Regions from separate parts of the Streptomyces sp. NPDC051320 genome, predicted to be linked through region 3. Evidence: riboswitches for the same ligand, from Rfam matches in the RefSeq annotation. Region 3 holds a riboswitch; each other region holds the start of a gene.

Region 1 (5,182 bases), on a different contig from region 3:
TGAAGTCGGAGCTCTGCTTCATTCCTTAGTGTTCTCTATCAGTATCTGAAATATCACTCCTTGTGATCCGCTAGCGCTTACAGCACGATTACGTCAAGACGGTTGCGGGGCACAGTCCCGGCCATCTCGTGATCCAACACGGCGTCTACTGCGGGGTAGGGACATGCGCGAATTGGTCCAGGCAGAGGTCATGATGAGCTTCCTCGTCTCCGAGGAGCTCTCCTTCCGTATCCCGGTGGAACTCTGCTACGACGTCACCGACCCCTATGCGATCCGGATGACCTTCCATCTGCCCGGAGACGCCCCGGTGACCTGGACGTTCAGCCGCGAGCTGCTGCTCGACGGCATCAACGCCCCGACCGGTGAGGGTGATGTGCACGTATCGCCCAGCGAGCCTGCCGGGCTTTCCGACACACACATCCGGCTCCAGGTCGGCGCCGACCGCGCTCTCTTCCGGGCCGGCAGTGCGCCGCTGGTGGCCTTTCTCGACCGTACGGACAAGCTGGTACCCCTCGGACAGGAACACACCCTGCGCCATTTCGACGGCAGCCTCGACGACGCGCTCGGCCGGATTCTGGCCGAGGAGAACGCGGGGTAGGCCGAGCCGCCCCGCTGTCCCTTGCCTCAGTGCCTGCGGCGGTGCCCCCCACCGCCCCGCGGCACACGCGCCGGAGCAGCGTCACCGCGGTTCGGCCGGTCGGCCGCGACCACGAGCGCCGCGAGCGCCGTGGTCACCGGGACGGAGGCGACCAGGCCGATCGAGCCGACCAGAGTCCTGACGATCTCCTGCGCCACCAGTTCGGCATTGGCCACTGTGCCCACGCTGCTCTGCGCGATGGAGAACATCAGCAGCAGGGGGAGCGCCGCACCCGCGTATGCCAGGACCAGCGTGTTCACCACGGACGCGATGTGGTCACGGCCGATCCGGATACCGGCCCGGTAGAGCCCGCGGGCGCTCATGGTGGGATCGGCCTGGTGAAGTTCCCATACGGCTGAGGTTTGCGTGACCGTTACGTCGTCCAGCACGCCCAGCGAGCCGATGATGATGCCGGCCAGCAGCAGCCCGCTCATACTGATGTGCGGATACAGGCCGTGGATGAGACCGGTGCTGTCGTCCGTATTGCCGGACAGACTCGCCCACCCGGTGAACAGTGAGCCGAGCAGGCCGATCAGCAACAGCGAGACCAGGGTGCCGATGACGGCGACAGAGGTACGGGCGCTGAGCCCGTGGCAGGTGTAGAGCGCGATCAGCATGATCGCGCTCGCCCCCACCACCGCGACGATCAGCGGATCCGACCCGTGCAGGATGGCGGGCAGGATGAACAGCGTCAGCACGGCGAAGCTGACGACCAGTGCGACCAGGGCCATCGCCCCCCGCATCCTGCCCACCACGACCACCACCAGCGCGAAGACCCCGGCGAGCAGGGCCATCGGGAGCTTCCGGTCCACATCGGACACCGAATACTGCAGGTCGTGCGGTGCGTCGGGCGCGTACGCCACCACCACTCCCTGCCCCTGGTGCAGTTGCCGTGGTGCGTCCGGCTGGACGATCTCGGTGAAGATCCTGCCCTTGTCCCTGCCGGTCTCCACCTCGACCTTCGCCTTCCTGCACTCCCCTGTTGACGTGCCCGCCTCCGCGCCGGTGGCGGGATCTCCGGTGGTGGAGTCTCCGGTGGTCGATGTCTGACTGGCATGCACGTCCTTGCAGTCCACAGCGGTGAGGGCGACCACTCGTGCTTGCTGCGTCTGCCGGTCGAAGCCGACTCCGGTGCGTGCGTGCGGCGGCGCGCCGCCGGGCCAGAGCACGAGGAGGCCGACGATCACCGCTGCGGAGAAGGGGATCAGCACGGCCGCGATGACCTTGCGGAGGTGCTTGGACACCGGAGCCGCGGGGCCATGGCTGTGCGTGTGCCCGGCGGGATGGCCGGATGTCCGGTCGGGCGGATCCAGGAGCGAGGTCACTGCCGGATCATCGCAAGAAGAGAGGCCCTCTGTTCAGCAGGCCCGGCAGGGCGCTAGCGTGGGGGCACCTTTGCACACGCGGGAGCTCGGAGCACCGGGCTGAGAGGGCGCTGACCAGCAATCGCTGCAGCTGCGCCGACCGCCGAACCTGTTACCGGGTAATGCCGGCGTAGGGAGTAGGTCTGATGACCACAGTGGACGCACACACGCCTGCCAACGACAGCAACGAGCGCAAGCCCGGCTGGCACAAGGGGTATGTCCCGGGCCCGGAGGGCTCGAGGGCCGACCTCAGGGTGCCGGTCCGGCAGGTACACCTCACCAACGGGCAGCACGTGACGCTGTACGACACGTCAGGTCCGTACACCGACCCCACCGTTGAGACGGATGTACGCCGTGGGCTGGCCCCGCTGCGGGAGAGCTGGATCATCGGCCGGGGCGACACCGAGGAATACGCGGGACGCCCGGTCCGTCCCGAGGACGACGGACTCAAGCACACGTCGCCGCGCGGTGGCCTGCTCCGTGGCGGAGACGGTGATCTGCGCGGACTCGACGCGGTCTTCCCGGGCCGGCCGCGGCAGCCCAGGCGGGGCCGCGACGGCCGCGCGGTGAGCCAGCTCGCGTACGCCAAACGCGGGGAGATCTCCCCGGAGATGGAGTACGTCGCGGTCCGCGAGAACGTCTCCCCCGAGGTTGTCCGGGAGGAGATCGCGGCCGGCCGGGCCGTGCTCCCGGTCAACGTCAACCATCCGGAGATCGAGCCGATGATCATCGGCAAGCGATTCCTGGTGAAGGTCAACGCCAACATCGGTAACTCCGCGGTCACTTCCTCCATCGAGGAAGAGGTGGACAAGATGACCTGGGCCACCAAGTGGGGCGCCGACACCGTCATGGACCTGTCCACCGGACGCAATATCCACACCACCCGTGAATGGGTGCTGCGCAACTCCCCGGTCCCGATCGGGACGGTGCCCCTCTACCAGGCACTGGAGAAGGTCGACGGCCGGGCCGAGGAACTGACCTGGGAGATCTACAAGGACACCGTCATCGAGCAGGCCGAACAGGGTGTCGACTACATGACGGTGCATGCCGGCGTGCGGCTGGCGTATGTGCCGCTCACCGCGCGCCGCAAGACCGGGATCGTCTCACGCGGCGGATCGATCATGGCCGCCTGGTGCCTGGCGCACCACAAGGAGTCGTTCCTCTACGAGAACTTCGAGGAGCTCTCCGACATCCTCGCCTCCTACGACGTGACCTACTCGCTCGGCGACGGACTACGGCCCGGGTCGATCGCGGACGCCAACGACGAGGCGCAGTTCGCTGAGCTCCGCACGCTCGGGGAGCTCAACACGATCGCCAAGCGGCATGACGTCCAGACGATGATCGAGGGCCCGGGACACGTCCCGATGCACAAGATCAAGGAGAACATCGATCTCCAGCAGGAGATCTGTGAGGAGGCCCCGTTCTACACCCTGGGACCGCTCACCACGGATGTGGCGCCGGCCTACGACCACATCACCTCCGGCATCGGGGCCGCGATGATCGCCTGGTGGGGCACGGCGATGCTCTGCTACGTCACGCCGAAGGAGCACCTGGGCCTGCCCAACCGGGACGACGTGAAGACCGGCGTCATCACCTACAAGATCGCCGCTCATGCGGCGGACCTCGCCAAGGGGCACCCCGGCGCGCAGGAGTGGGACGACGCGTTGTCGGACGCCCGCTTCGAGTTCCGGTGGGAGGACCAGTTCAATCTGGCTCTCGACCCGGACACCGCACGGGAGTTCCACGACGAGACGCTGCCCGCCGAGCCGGCGAAGACCGCGCACTTCTGCTCCATGTGCGGGCCGAAGTTCTGTTCGATGAAGATCTCTCAGGACATCCGCCGGGAACACGGCGGCAGTCAGGAGGAGATCGAGTCGGGGATGGCGGAGAAGTCCCGGGAGTTCGCCGCGAGCGGCAACCGCGTCTATCTGCCGATCGCCGACTGACACGGGAGGTCCGCGCCCCGCACGCCGGCCGGAGAAATCACTCCGGCCGGTGCTCGGGCCCCCCGAAGTCCGGACTGGTGAAGTCCGGGCTGGTGAAACTGGGGCGCTGCAGTTCGTCACCGTCCCCGGGACTGGCGTAGTCGGGCCTGCTGTAGCCGAGGTCGGGCATACGGCCCGCGGACCGGCGCGGTACCGGAGTCACCGGATCCGTGCCCGGGTCGGCGAGAGCCTCGCGCAGGAACGGCAGAATGCCCCGTTCCAGCAGAGCGTGGCGCCAGGCATCCCGGGCGCGGGCGACTTCGTCGGAGAGTCCGCCGTCGCCGTCCTCTTCGTCGGCATGCAGTTCGGTCGAGCCGTTGCGAAGAGCCGCGAGAAGCAGGCCGATCGCCGCGACCAGGATGGCAGCCGCGGTGAGCGCACCGAAGAACCAGCCCGCCGTGAGCATGGTGTCGGCGAATTCCGGTGGTGGATCAAGAGCTTTGAGCAGGTAGCCGACCAGCAGGAATATCGCGGCAGCGGCGCCTGCGAGAACGGGCGCCAGGACCGCGATGACGGCCGCGAGCCCCGCACCGGTCGTGCTGGTCGGTTGACCGGTCACCGGAGCGAGGACGGAGGCGCGCGCCGAAGCCGTGGCGGGCGTACGCAGTTCCGCGCGCACCTTCACGAAGTGTTCGTACTCTGCTGCTGCCGCCGTGGTGATCAGGACATCCGCGTTCAGCACCATGGTGCGCAACTGTTCGGTGTTGAGCCGGTGGCCGACTTCTGCCAGCTCCGGACGGTCGTGCGCGGTACGCAGTGTGTGGTCGAGGATGCGCTCGAACTCCGGGCGATCCTCGATCAGCAGGTGCGAAGCGCTGTTCATGTGCATCCCCCGATGCTCCGTAGGGCCGGGACACCCGCCTTTTGACGGGCGATGGGGCGGAAACGGAGGAGAGCCTGCTACGGATAACCCGATGGTAGAGCTGTTACGGCACGGGGTAACAGAGGGTTTCCGTAAATCGCATATCCACAGAGTGGTCAGTTGGGCAGCGGCAGCTGCACCACAAGGAGTTTTCCGGCCATGGTCACTCCGCCGTCCATGGCGATGGCCAGGCCGTCCGCGTACACATGCGGTCCCTCGATGACGGTACGCGGGCCGTCCTCACCGTCCTCGGTGCCGACCTCGCCCAGCAGATACGGAATGGGGCTGTGCCCGTGGACGACGTGGTGGCCGCCGAAGACGCCGAGCAGTTCCT
Region 2 (5,182 bases), on a different contig from region 3:
GCCCGGCACTTGTCGACGAAGTGCCGGATGTCGCTGTCCCAGTCGTCCGAGCGAGGGTGCATCTCCGGGAAGGCGGCGACGCCCACGCAGAAGTCACCGGACTCCCTGATCAGCCGGACCAGGTCGGCGGCATAGGTCACGCCTTCCGGATGCTTGATCCACTCACCCATCGGGTCGCCGGGCGGATCTCCTCGGACGGCGAGGATGTTACGGATCCCGGCGTCGGCGTACTGGCCGATGATGTTGCGCAGTTCGGCGACGGAATGATCGACCGCGGTGAGATGTGCGACCGGGGTGAGGGTGGTGTTCGAGGTGATCTGCTCGGTGGCCCGCACCGTGCCGGCCCGCGACGAGCCGCCGGCGCCGTAGGTCACCGAGACGAAACTGGGCGCCACCGCCTCGACCCGGCGCAGCGCGTTCCAGAGGTTGCGCTCGCCCTTCTCGGTTTTGGGCGCCCAGAACTCGAACGAGTACGACGTCTTGCCGGTCGCGAGCATGTCGCGCACGGTCCGTGCGTGATCGGTTCTGGTGGACGAAGTGCCGAGGGCCATACGGGCAGGTTAGTCAGGGCTTGCCACTCCCCCAACCAAGCCGGGGTTATTTGGCCGAATTGCCGGTTACTTGTCCACCCCTCGGACACTCTCGGACGGTCCCGCGTCACTCCGCTCGCGGATCCGCTTCGCGAGATCGGCGGAGGCTGCCGCCGGGTCGTCGGCCTGGGTTATCGCCCGGACGACCACCACCCGGCGTGCGCCCGCGTCCAGCACCTCGTCGAGGTTGCCCGCGTCGATCCCGCCGATCGCGAACCAGGGGCGCTCGGTGGTGAGCGCTGCCGCGTACCGCACCAGGTCGAGCCCGGGGGCGTGCCGGCCCGGCTTGGTCGGGGTCGGCCAGCAAGGACCGGTACAGAAGTAGTCCACGCCCACCTCGGCGGCTGCGGCGTCCACCTCGGACCGGGCGTGCGTGGAGCGGCCGATCAGCACGTCCTGGCCCAGCAACCGGCGGGCCGCCGGGACCGGGAGGTCGCCCTGGCCGAGGTGGAGTACGTCGGAGGCGATGGCGTGCGCGACATCGGCGCGGTCGTTCACCGCGAGCAGGGCGCCGTGCCTGCGGCAGGCGTCGGCGAAGACCTCGAGGTGTTCCAGTTCCTCGGCGGCTTCCATGCCCTTGTCACGCAACTGGACGATGTCCACGCCGTATGCCAGGACGGCGTCGAGGAACTCCGGGAGATCGCCCTGCCGCTTACGGGCGTCCGTGCACAGGTACAGCCGGGCATCGGACAGCGGTGCTGGTGCGGTGGACATCGGATGTTCCCCCCGGTCGTTGGTGCGAGCGTGCGGTGGTGCGGTGGTGCGTGCTGATCGGTGCATGCGGTGCACGGCGCCGGAGCGCCGGCGTCGTGCACCGCGAGGCGTTCGGACTGTGCTCAGAGGGCGAGCGCCTGAGCCCGGCGCTTCACCTCCGTCCCGCGATTCTCACTCAGTGCCTGCGCGGGGGTGCCCGGCAGGGTCTCGTCCGGAGTGAAGAGCCACTCGAGCATCTCTTCGTCGCTGTAGCCGTCGTCCCGCAGCAGGGTCAGCGTGCCGGACAGGCCCTTGACCACCTTGTTGCCGTCGATGAAGGCGGCAGGCACCTGGAGCACGCGGTTCTCACCCCGGCGCACGGCGATCAGCTGGCCCTCCTTGACCAGCTGACGGACACGCGTCACCTCGACACCGAGCATTTCGGCGATGTCGGGCAGGTGCAGCCAGGCGGGGACGAGAGCATCGATGTTTGCGTCAATCTCGGTCACGGCACCCAGCCTGCCATCCCGCACCGACAATCAGCACCCCGGACTACGGCGTTCAGCCCCCGGCCGGCCGTACCGACGCCTTCAGCGCAATGCCCGGATCGGCCACCCGCACCGGATCCAGCGGCGCCCCCGACTCGATCAGCCTGCGTCCCTGAGCCAGGTCCCTGGGCCGTCCCACGGCGAGCAGCGCGACCAGCCGCCCCTCACGCAGCCAGCAGACCGACCAGGCGGGAGCCGCGGAAGCACCCTCGCTCGCGCCGGGGAGTGAGTCCGGGGACGGGTCGCCACGCCGGATCAGGGTGTCGGCGGCCGGGTGGTGGCCCGCGTACTGGACGAAGCGGCCGAACTGCTCCGACCAGAAGTACGGCACCGGGTCGTAGGCCGGCGGCGCCTCGCCGACGATGTCGGCGGCCACCGTACGGGGGCCCTGAAGAGCGTTGTCCCAGTGGTGGATCAGCAGTCGCTCACCGTATCGGCGGGACGGGAAGGAGGCGCAGTCACCGACCGCGTACACCCCCGGCAGCGTGCTGCGCAGCCACGCATCGGCGGTGACCGAGCCGTCGGCGCCGAGTTCGATTCCGGAGCCGGTCAGCCAGCCGGTGGCCGGCCGCGCGCCGATACCGACGAGCACGGCCCCGGCGGTCAGCCTGCGCCCGGACTCCAGCACCACGGCGCCGGGCTCGATACGGGACACCCGGGCGTGCGTGAGCAGTTCGGCGCCACTGTCCGCGTACCAGTCGGCCATGGGCGCCGCGATTCCGGCGGGCAGCGCTCCGGCCAGGGGCTGCCCGGCCGCCTCGACGACGGTCACCGCGCAGCCGGCTTCGCGGGCGGCCGTCGCGAACTCCGCGCCGATCCAGCCCGCCCCGACGACCACCACGTCGTGCCGGGCGGCCAGGACCGCCCGCAGCCGGGTCGCATCGTCGAGGGTGCGCAGCAGATGGACGTCGGGGACGTTCTCGCTGCCGGGCAGGGTGACCGGGCGGGCGCCGGTGGCGACGACCAGGACGTCGTAGGGCACCGGGCCCTGCGTGGTGTCGAGTCGGTGGTCCGATGCCCGCAGCCCGGTCACCTCGCGCCCCAGCAGCAGGGTCACACCGAGTGCGTCGAAGTCCACGTCGAAGGCGGATCCGTCGGCCTTGCCGAGCAGCACGGCCTTGGACAGCGGCGGCCTGTCGTACGGCTGGTGCGGTTCGTCGCCGACCAGCGTGACAGCGCCGGTGAAGCCCTGGTCCCGCAGCGCGACCGCGGTCTGCACTCCGGCCATGCCCGCGCCGACGATGACGACGTGCCTCTGCTCACTCACCCGTTACCTCACTCACCCGTTGCTTCAGTCAGCCGTTGCTTCAGTCAGCCGAACACCGTCAGGACCGCGGCCCAGCGTCGGCCCCCTCGGTCCGGCCGGCACCGGGGGGCGGCCGGTCTTACTGCCGACGGAAACCTGGGGTTAGGCTGGCCAAGCTAAACCACTCGCGGGAGTCCGGGCGCACCGGGCTGAGAGGGAGGCTGCGACGGCCTCCGACCGTACGAACCTGATCCGGGTCATGCCGGCGAAGGGAGGGGCTGGACGCCCATGCACGCGGACAGAGCTCATGCAGACACGGTTCCGGACGTACTGCCGGACGTACTGATCGTCGGCGGCGGGATCATCGGTCTCGTCACCGCCTGGCGCTCGGCGCAGCGCGGGCTGCGCACCACTGTCGTCGATCCGGCACCGGGCGGCGGAGCGGCGCAGGTCGCCGCCGGCATGCTGGCCGCCGTCACCGAACTGCACTACGGCGAGCAGGTCCTGCTCGGCCTCAATCTGGAGTCCGCCCGCCGTTATCCGGCGTTCACCGCCGAGTTGGCGGAGGCTTCCGGCCAGGACCTCGGTTATCGCACCTGCGGCACGCTCGCCGTCGCGCTCGACGCCGACGATCGTGCGCACCTGCGTGAACTGCACGCCCTGCAGCAGCGCTCGGGGCTGGCCTCCGAGTGGCTCACCGGCCGCGAATGCCGGCGTCTGGAGCCGATGCTGGCGCCCGGTGTGCGCGGCGGTCTGAGGGTGGACGGCGACCACCAGATCGACCCGCGGCGGCTCGCGGCAGCCCTGGTCACGGCGTGCGAGCGGACCGGGGTGGATTTCCGGCGCGACCGCGTTTCCGAACTGACCCTGAGCGGGGGCCGGGCCACCGGGGTCGTGCTGGCGGCCGGCGGCGCGCTCGGCGCCGGCCAGGTGGTGCTGGCGGCGGGCAGCCTCAGCGGGAAGCTCGCCGGGGTACCGGACGACGTGCTGCCGCCCGTCCGCCCGGTGAAGGGCCAGGTGTTGCGGCTCACGGTGCCGAAGGCTTTCGCGCCCTTCCTCAGCCGTACGGTCCGCGCGGTGGTGCGCGGCAGCCACGTCTATCTCGTACCGCGGGAGAACGGCGAACTCGTCGTCGGCGCCACCAGCGAGGAGCTCGGCTGGGACACCACGGTCACCGCGGGCGGCGTGTACGAACTGCTGCGCGACGCGCATGAACTGGTCCCCGGCATCACCGAACTACCACTCACCGAGACCCGGGCAGGTCTGCGCCCGGCGTCCCCCGACAACGCCCCGTTGCTCGGCCCGACGGCGCTGCCCGGACTCCACCTGGCCACCGGCCACTACCGCAACGGCGTGTTGCTGACCCCGGTGACCGGCGATGTGATGGCCGAGTTCCTCACCACCGGCGAACTCCCCGCCGCGGCCGCCCCCTTCACGCCACGGCGTTTCTCACCCGCACGGCAGGAGCAGCCCGTATGACCGCCCCGAACGGTTGCGTATCGGTCTCCGTGAACGGTGCCGCGCAACGCGTCGCACCGGGCACCACCCTCGATCTGCTGGTCGCCACCGTGACCCGGGCACCGGCCGGAGTGGCCGCCGCGCTCAACGAGGCCGTGGTGCCGCGTGGCCAGTGGCCCAGCACCCCGCTCGGTGACGGCGACCGCGTCGAAATCCTCACCGCAGTCCAAGGAGGCTGACCCCGATATGGCAGACGATCTCCTGTCCATCGCCGACTGCACGTTCTCGTCCCGCCTGATCATGGGCACCGGTGGTGCGCCGAGTCTCGAGGTACTGGAGCGCTCGCTGATCGCATCGGGCACCGAACTGACCACGGTCGCGATGCGCCGCCTCGACCCCACCGTCCAGGGCTCGGTCCTCTCCGTGCTGGAAAAGCTCTCCGTCCGGGTGCTGCCGAACACGGCGGGCTGTTTCACGGCGGGTGAGGCGGTGCTGACCGCGCGGCTCGCCCGCGAGGCGCTGTCCACCGACTGGATCAAGCTGGAGGTGATCGCGGACGAGCACACCCTGCTGCCGGACCCGGTCGAACTGCTCGACGCCGCCGAGACGCTGGTGGACGACGGCTTCACGGTCCTCCCGTACACCAA
Region 3 (5,182 bases):
CCACCTGGCCCGCGCTCGCCGCCTCCCTCGGCGGCGTGGACCTGGTGAACCTGGGCCTGGGCGGCAGCGCTCTGCTCGACCCGTTCACCGCCCGAGCCATGCGCGACACCGCTGCGGATCTGATCAGCGTCAAGATCGGCATCAACCTGGTCAACGCCGACCTGATGCGCCTTCGCGCCTTCGGCCCAGCCGTCCACGGCTTCCTCGACACCATCCGGGACGGGCACCCGACCGCACCCTTGCTGGTCGTTTCGCCCATCTTCTGCCCGATCCACGAGGACACCCCCGGGCCGGCCGCACCGGACTTCAGCAACCTCGGCGACGGAAGGCTTCAGTTCAAGGCCATGGGCGATCCGGCGGAACGCGCGAGCGGGAAGTTGACGCTCAACGTCATCCGGGCCGAGCTGGCCCGGATCGTGGCACAGCGGGCGGGGGAGGACCCGAACCTCTACTACCTCGACGGTCGGGACCTCTACGGCGAAACGGACTCCGCCGACCTGCCGCTGCCCGACCAGCTCCACCCGGACGCCGCCACACATCGCTGCATCGGCGAACGCTTCGCCGCTTTGGCCTTCGCCCGCGGCGGCTCGTTCAGCCGACGGTCCGGCGGCGCAGTCTGAGGGGCGCGTAGACGACGAGCGCACCGAGGAACGCCGCGTAGTAGGCGAGGTCGGCACCGTGCAGTGCGGCAGCCACCGGGCCCGTGTAGAGGCCGGTGTTCATGAACGGAACCGCTGCGGCGAAGGCGGCGCAGAAGGCCACCAGTGCCGCCCGGCCGGACGGGGAACGATTGCTCCCGGTGGTCAGGCCCACCGGCGCACCCGTCCGCGCCCGGGCGAGCCAGTCCACCAGCACGACGGCCACGAAGCCCGGAATCCAGTAGCCGACGAACAACAGCACGTTCTGGAACCGGGCCGCGGTGTCGGCGGCATGCATCCACAGCACCAGCGGGAAGCCGAGTACGGCGGCGATAACCGCCGCGAGCGGACGCGGGACGCGCAAGCCGATGGTCTGCAGAGCGAGCGAGCCGCTGTAGTCGTTCATCGCATTGCTGCACAGGGCGGCGAGCGCCACGGCCAACAGCCCCAGTCCGCCGAGTACACCGCCACCCAGCAACGCGTCGACACCCCGCGCGGTCTGGTCCGTAAAGACCGACGCCCCCCACAGACCGAGCGTCTGCACGGCGACGAAGGACACACTGACGCCGAGCAGCGTGTACCAGAACATCCGCGGGCGGGACGTGCTGCGCGGCAGGTAACGGCTGAAATCGCTGGCGTACGGCGCCCACGACAGCGCCAGACTCAGAGCGATCGTGCTGGTCAGGACGAACGCACCAACACGGTCGGCCCCATGGACGCTGCCGGCGGCCGCGGGGTGGGCGCTGTGCGGGAGCCTGACGGCCAGGGCGATGAACGCGGCAGCGAGCACGAAGGTCATCAGCTTCTGCAGCCGGTGAATGGCCTCGTATCCCAGCACACCGAGCGCCCCCTGCCCCACCATCATCACCAGCACACCCAGCCAGAACGGCCAGCCGCAGAGACGGGCCAGTGCGTCCCCGCCGAACAGTCCGATCAGCGCGTCCCAGGCCACCGAGGACAGCCACTGCAGTAGCCCCGGCACCGCCACGGACCGGCCGAACGCGAGCCGGGCCAGCGGGAGTTGACCCGCGCCGGTCCGACTTCCCCAGGTACCGAGGTACGCGGTGGGAACAGCACCGACGAGGGTGCCCAGCACCACGGCAAGCAGCGCGGTGGGCAAGTCCAGGCCGAGCGCGATTCCCACGGTGCCGGTGAACACACCGGTCATGGTCAGATTCGGAGCGAACCATACGGTGAACAGCCGCCCAGGACCGCCATAGCGATGGTGCTCCGGCACCGGCGTGATACCGCGCGCCTCGACACGCAGGTCGCCGGGCGCGGCAGGCATCCGGCCGTCGAAGACGGAGCGCGAGCCGGTGTCCGGCGTGCCGCTGGGAGCAGGTGGAAATGACATGTCTGACATCCCTCCGCCAGTGCTAACTGGTTCAGGTTCGGCGGGTGTGATCTCAGCCCCTGGGCGGGGCACCCCGTGTCCGGTACGCCGGTCAGGCTAACGTGCCGCGCCAAGACCTCTGCGCGGAGGGTGTGTCTCGTGCGCCCGTGGTGGGCTGGGGCGCTATGCCCGGGCGAGGGCAACGCCGGACGCGATAAGGGCAGTTGGGAACCGAAGTGGGTCTGCGTCAGGCGTTGACGACCATGTTCGGGGATCCTATGGTCTCCTCGTCCGAAGTTACGTTCATTGTTCGATATAACGAACGCTGAGTGTGCGAGGAGACCGCCGTGAGCCGCATCGACGAACCAACCCCCGCCCCCACCCGGAACCTCGGCCCGCTGGGCAGACGGCATTTCATCGCGACCGCCGCCACCGGCGCCGCGGCCGCGATGCTCACTGCAAACAGCGCCGGTACAGCGCAGGCGAGTGCCTCCCGTGCCGACGTCCACGCCCGGCCCGCACCGGCGAGCGACAGCACCAGCCACCCGTTCCCGCTCGACGCCGTGACCCTGCTCCCGAGCGCCTTCCGCGACAATCAGTCGCGTAACACCGCCTATCTCCACTTCGTGGACATCGACCGGTTGCTGCACACCTTCCGCCGCAACGTCGGCCTGGCGAGCAGCGCACAGCCATGCGGCGGATGGGAGGCCCCGGACGTCGAACTGCGTGGCCACAGCACCGGCCATCTGCTCTCCGGCCTCGCCCTCACCTACGCCAACACGGGGGACCGGGCGCTGCGCGACAAGGGCCGCGAGCTGGTCGCCGCGCTCGCCGAATGCCAGGCCGCGTCCCCGCAGGCCGGATACGGCACCGGGTACCTGTCGGCGTTCCCGGAGAGCTTCTTCGACCGCCTCGAGGCCGGAACCGGCGTCTGGGCGCCGTACTACACGATCCACAAGATCATGGCGGGTCTCCTCGAGCAGTACCGCTCCGCGGGCAGTGAGCAGGCCCTCGATGTCGTGCTGCGCCAGGCCGCCTGGGTGGACGCGCGTACGGCCGAACTCAGCTACCAGCACATGCAGCAGGTGCTGGAAACCGAGTTCGGTGGCATGAATGACGTGCTCGCCGACCTGTACACGGTCACCGGCGACGCGACGTGGCTGAAGGTCGCCGAGCGGTTCACCCATGCCGCCGTCTTCGATCCGCTCGCGAAGAACGACGACCGGCTCGCCGGACTGCACGCCAACACCCAGATACCGAAGATGGTCGGTGCGATGCGGCTCTGGGAGGAAGGGCTGAGCGACCGGTACCGCACCATCGCCGAGAACTTCTGGCAGATCGTCACGGACCACCACACGTATGTCATCGGCGGCAACAGTAATGGCGAGGCGTTCCACGAACCGGACGCCATCGCCTCTCAGCTGTCCAACACCTGCTGCGAGAACTGCAACAGCTACAACATGCTCAAGCTCACCCGGCTGATGCACTTCCGCGCACCCGAGCGGACCGATCTGCTCGACTACTACGAGCGCACTCTGTTCAATCAGATGCTCGGAGAACAGGACCCGGACTCCGCGCACGGCTTCAATATCTATTACACCGGCCTGGTACCGGGAGCCTTCAAGCAGCAGCCGTCTTTCATGGGCACCGACCCGAACGCCTACTCCACGGACTACGACAACTTCTCCTGCGACCACGGCACCGGCATGGAGACCCAGGCGAAGTTCGCGGACACCATCTACACGCACGGCGCCAACACCCTGTTCGTCAACCTCTTCGTCCCCTCCGAGGTGAAGTGGCGGGAGAAGGACATCACCTGGCGACAGACCACCGACTTTCCGGACCGGTCCTCCGTCGCCCTCACCGTTGCCGCCGGGAATGCGAAACACGAACTGCGTATCCGTATCCCGTCCTGGGCCTCCGGCGCGCGCGTCACGTTGAACAACCGCCCGCTCCGGGACCGTCCGCAGCCCGGCAGTTGGCTGGTACTGAACCGCCCATGGCAGACCGGCGACCGGGTGGGGGTCTCCCTGCCGATGCGACTGGCCATCGAGCCGACACCGGACGACCCGGACGTACAAGCCGTGCGGTTCGGTCCGGTGGTGCTCGCCGGTGCCTACGGAGACCGCGCCGCGATGCGCATGCCGCGCCTCGACACGCAGTCCGTGCAGAAGCAGGGCACCGGTGCGGTGCGGTTCACCGCGCGGGCCGGCGGCGACACCGTCACCCTGCTTCCTGTCGCGCGCATGCATCACCAGCACTACAACGTCTACTGGCTGACCGGTGAACCACCGCAGCCTCCGCCGGCGTTCGCCGCCTGGCACCGCTTCGATGAGTCCTCGGGCACCACCGCCGCAGACGCCACCGGCAACGGCAAGGCCGCGCAACTGGTGGACGGCGCCTCCTGGGCCGCCGGGAAGATCGGTGGATCCGTCGCTCTGGACGGCTCGGGCGAACACGTACGGCTCGCGGAGGACGTCCTGGCGGGAGCGTCCGCGTACTCCCTTGCGACCTGGGTCCGGCTCAACGGCCGGCCGCAAGCCTGGAGCCGGATCTTCGACATCGGTACCGGCGTCACGGCCAACATGTTCGTGACCCCGCGCAGCGACGCGGAAACCCTGCGATTCGCGATCACCGTCGCAGGAGGGGGAGCCGAGCAGCGCATCGACGCCGATCCACTGCCGACGGACGAATGGGTCCACCTAGCGGTGACGTACGGTAACGGGACAGCGGTGCTGTACGTGAACGGCCGGGAGGTGGGGCGCAACGAGGAGGTCACCGCCCAGCCGGACTGGTTCGGCAACCACATCCGTGCTGCCTACATCGGCAAGTCCCAGTACCCCGACCCGTATCTCAAGGCCGCCGTCGACGACTTCCGTGTGTACGGCAAGACGCTGACGGCAGCCGAGATCGCGGCCCTCGCCCAGAGCTGACGCCCCGGCCGGCCGGGCCCACCCGCCTCGGCCGGCCTCGCCGCACACAAGCGCTGCCCCGGAGACGCGAGGCTGCAGCCGATCGACTCGCCTGGCACTGTGGTAGGCATGATCGGAAGGCTGCACCACGTGATCATCGACTGTCCCGACCCCGCCGCACTCGCCGCTTTCTACTCGGAGCTGCTGGCACAGCCGGTCACCTATCGAAGCGATGACTGGGTTGTGGTCGCGGCCGGCGAGGCAACCTCGGGTCTCGCGTTCCAGCGTGCGCCCGATCA

What was found. Region 3 has a riboswitch for thiamine pyrophosphate ahead of AB0M87_RS14035 (cytosine permease). Riboswitches for the same ligand answer to the same signal wherever they lie in the genome.
Region 1: it holds a riboswitch for thiamine pyrophosphate, as region 3 does, so the genes downstream of both, thiC (phosphomethylpyrimidine synthase ThiC) here and AB0M87_RS14035 (cytosine permease) in region 3, are expected to answer to the same signal.
Region 2: it holds a riboswitch for thiamine pyrophosphate, as region 3 does, so the genes downstream of both, thiO (glycine oxidase ThiO) here and AB0M87_RS14035 (cytosine permease) in region 3, are expected to answer to the same signal.

The regions. Positions count from the first base shown of each region.
Region 1 covers NZ_JBFBAL010000007.1:214,932-220,113, forward strand. The annotation lists gene AB0M87_RS17775 (helix-turn-helix domain-containing protein) at 1-49, shown strand, start outside; gene AB0M87_RS17780 (SsgA family sporulation/cell division regulator) at 164-598, shown strand; gene AB0M87_RS17785 (YibE/F family protein) at 625-1,962, opposite strand; TPP riboswitch at 2,031-2,155, shown strand; gene thiC (phosphomethylpyrimidine synthase ThiC) at 2,148-3,947, shown strand; gene AB0M87_RS17795 (hypothetical protein) at 3,985-4,815, opposite strand; gene AB0M87_RS17800 (metallophosphoesterase) at 4,965-5,182, opposite strand, start outside.
Region 2 covers NZ_JBFBAL010000010.1:8,611-13,792, reverse strand. The annotation lists gene metF (methylenetetrahydrofolate reductase [NAD(P)H]) at 1-551, opposite strand, end outside; gene thiE (thiamine phosphate synthase) at 618-1,304, opposite strand; gene AB0M87_RS22075 (Rv2175c family DNA-binding protein) at 1,427-1,792, opposite strand; gene AB0M87_RS22070 (FAD-dependent oxidoreductase) at 1,845-3,059, opposite strand; TPP riboswitch at 3,255-3,368, shown strand; gene thiO (glycine oxidase ThiO) at 3,366-4,556, shown strand; gene thiS (sulfur carrier protein ThiS) at 4,553-4,774, shown strand; gene AB0M87_RS22055 (thiazole synthase) at 4,782-5,182, shown strand, end outside.
Region 3 covers NZ_JBFBAL010000005.1:279,791-284,972, forward strand. The annotation lists gene AB0M87_RS14030 (GDSL-type esterase/lipase family protein) at 1-620, shown strand, start outside; gene AB0M87_RS14035 (cytosine permease) at 592-1,992, opposite strand; TPP riboswitch at 1,984-2,078, opposite strand; gene AB0M87_RS14040 (beta-L-arabinofuranosidase domain-containing protein) at 2,421-4,904, shown strand; gene AB0M87_RS14045 (VOC family protein) at 5,013-5,182, shown strand, end outside.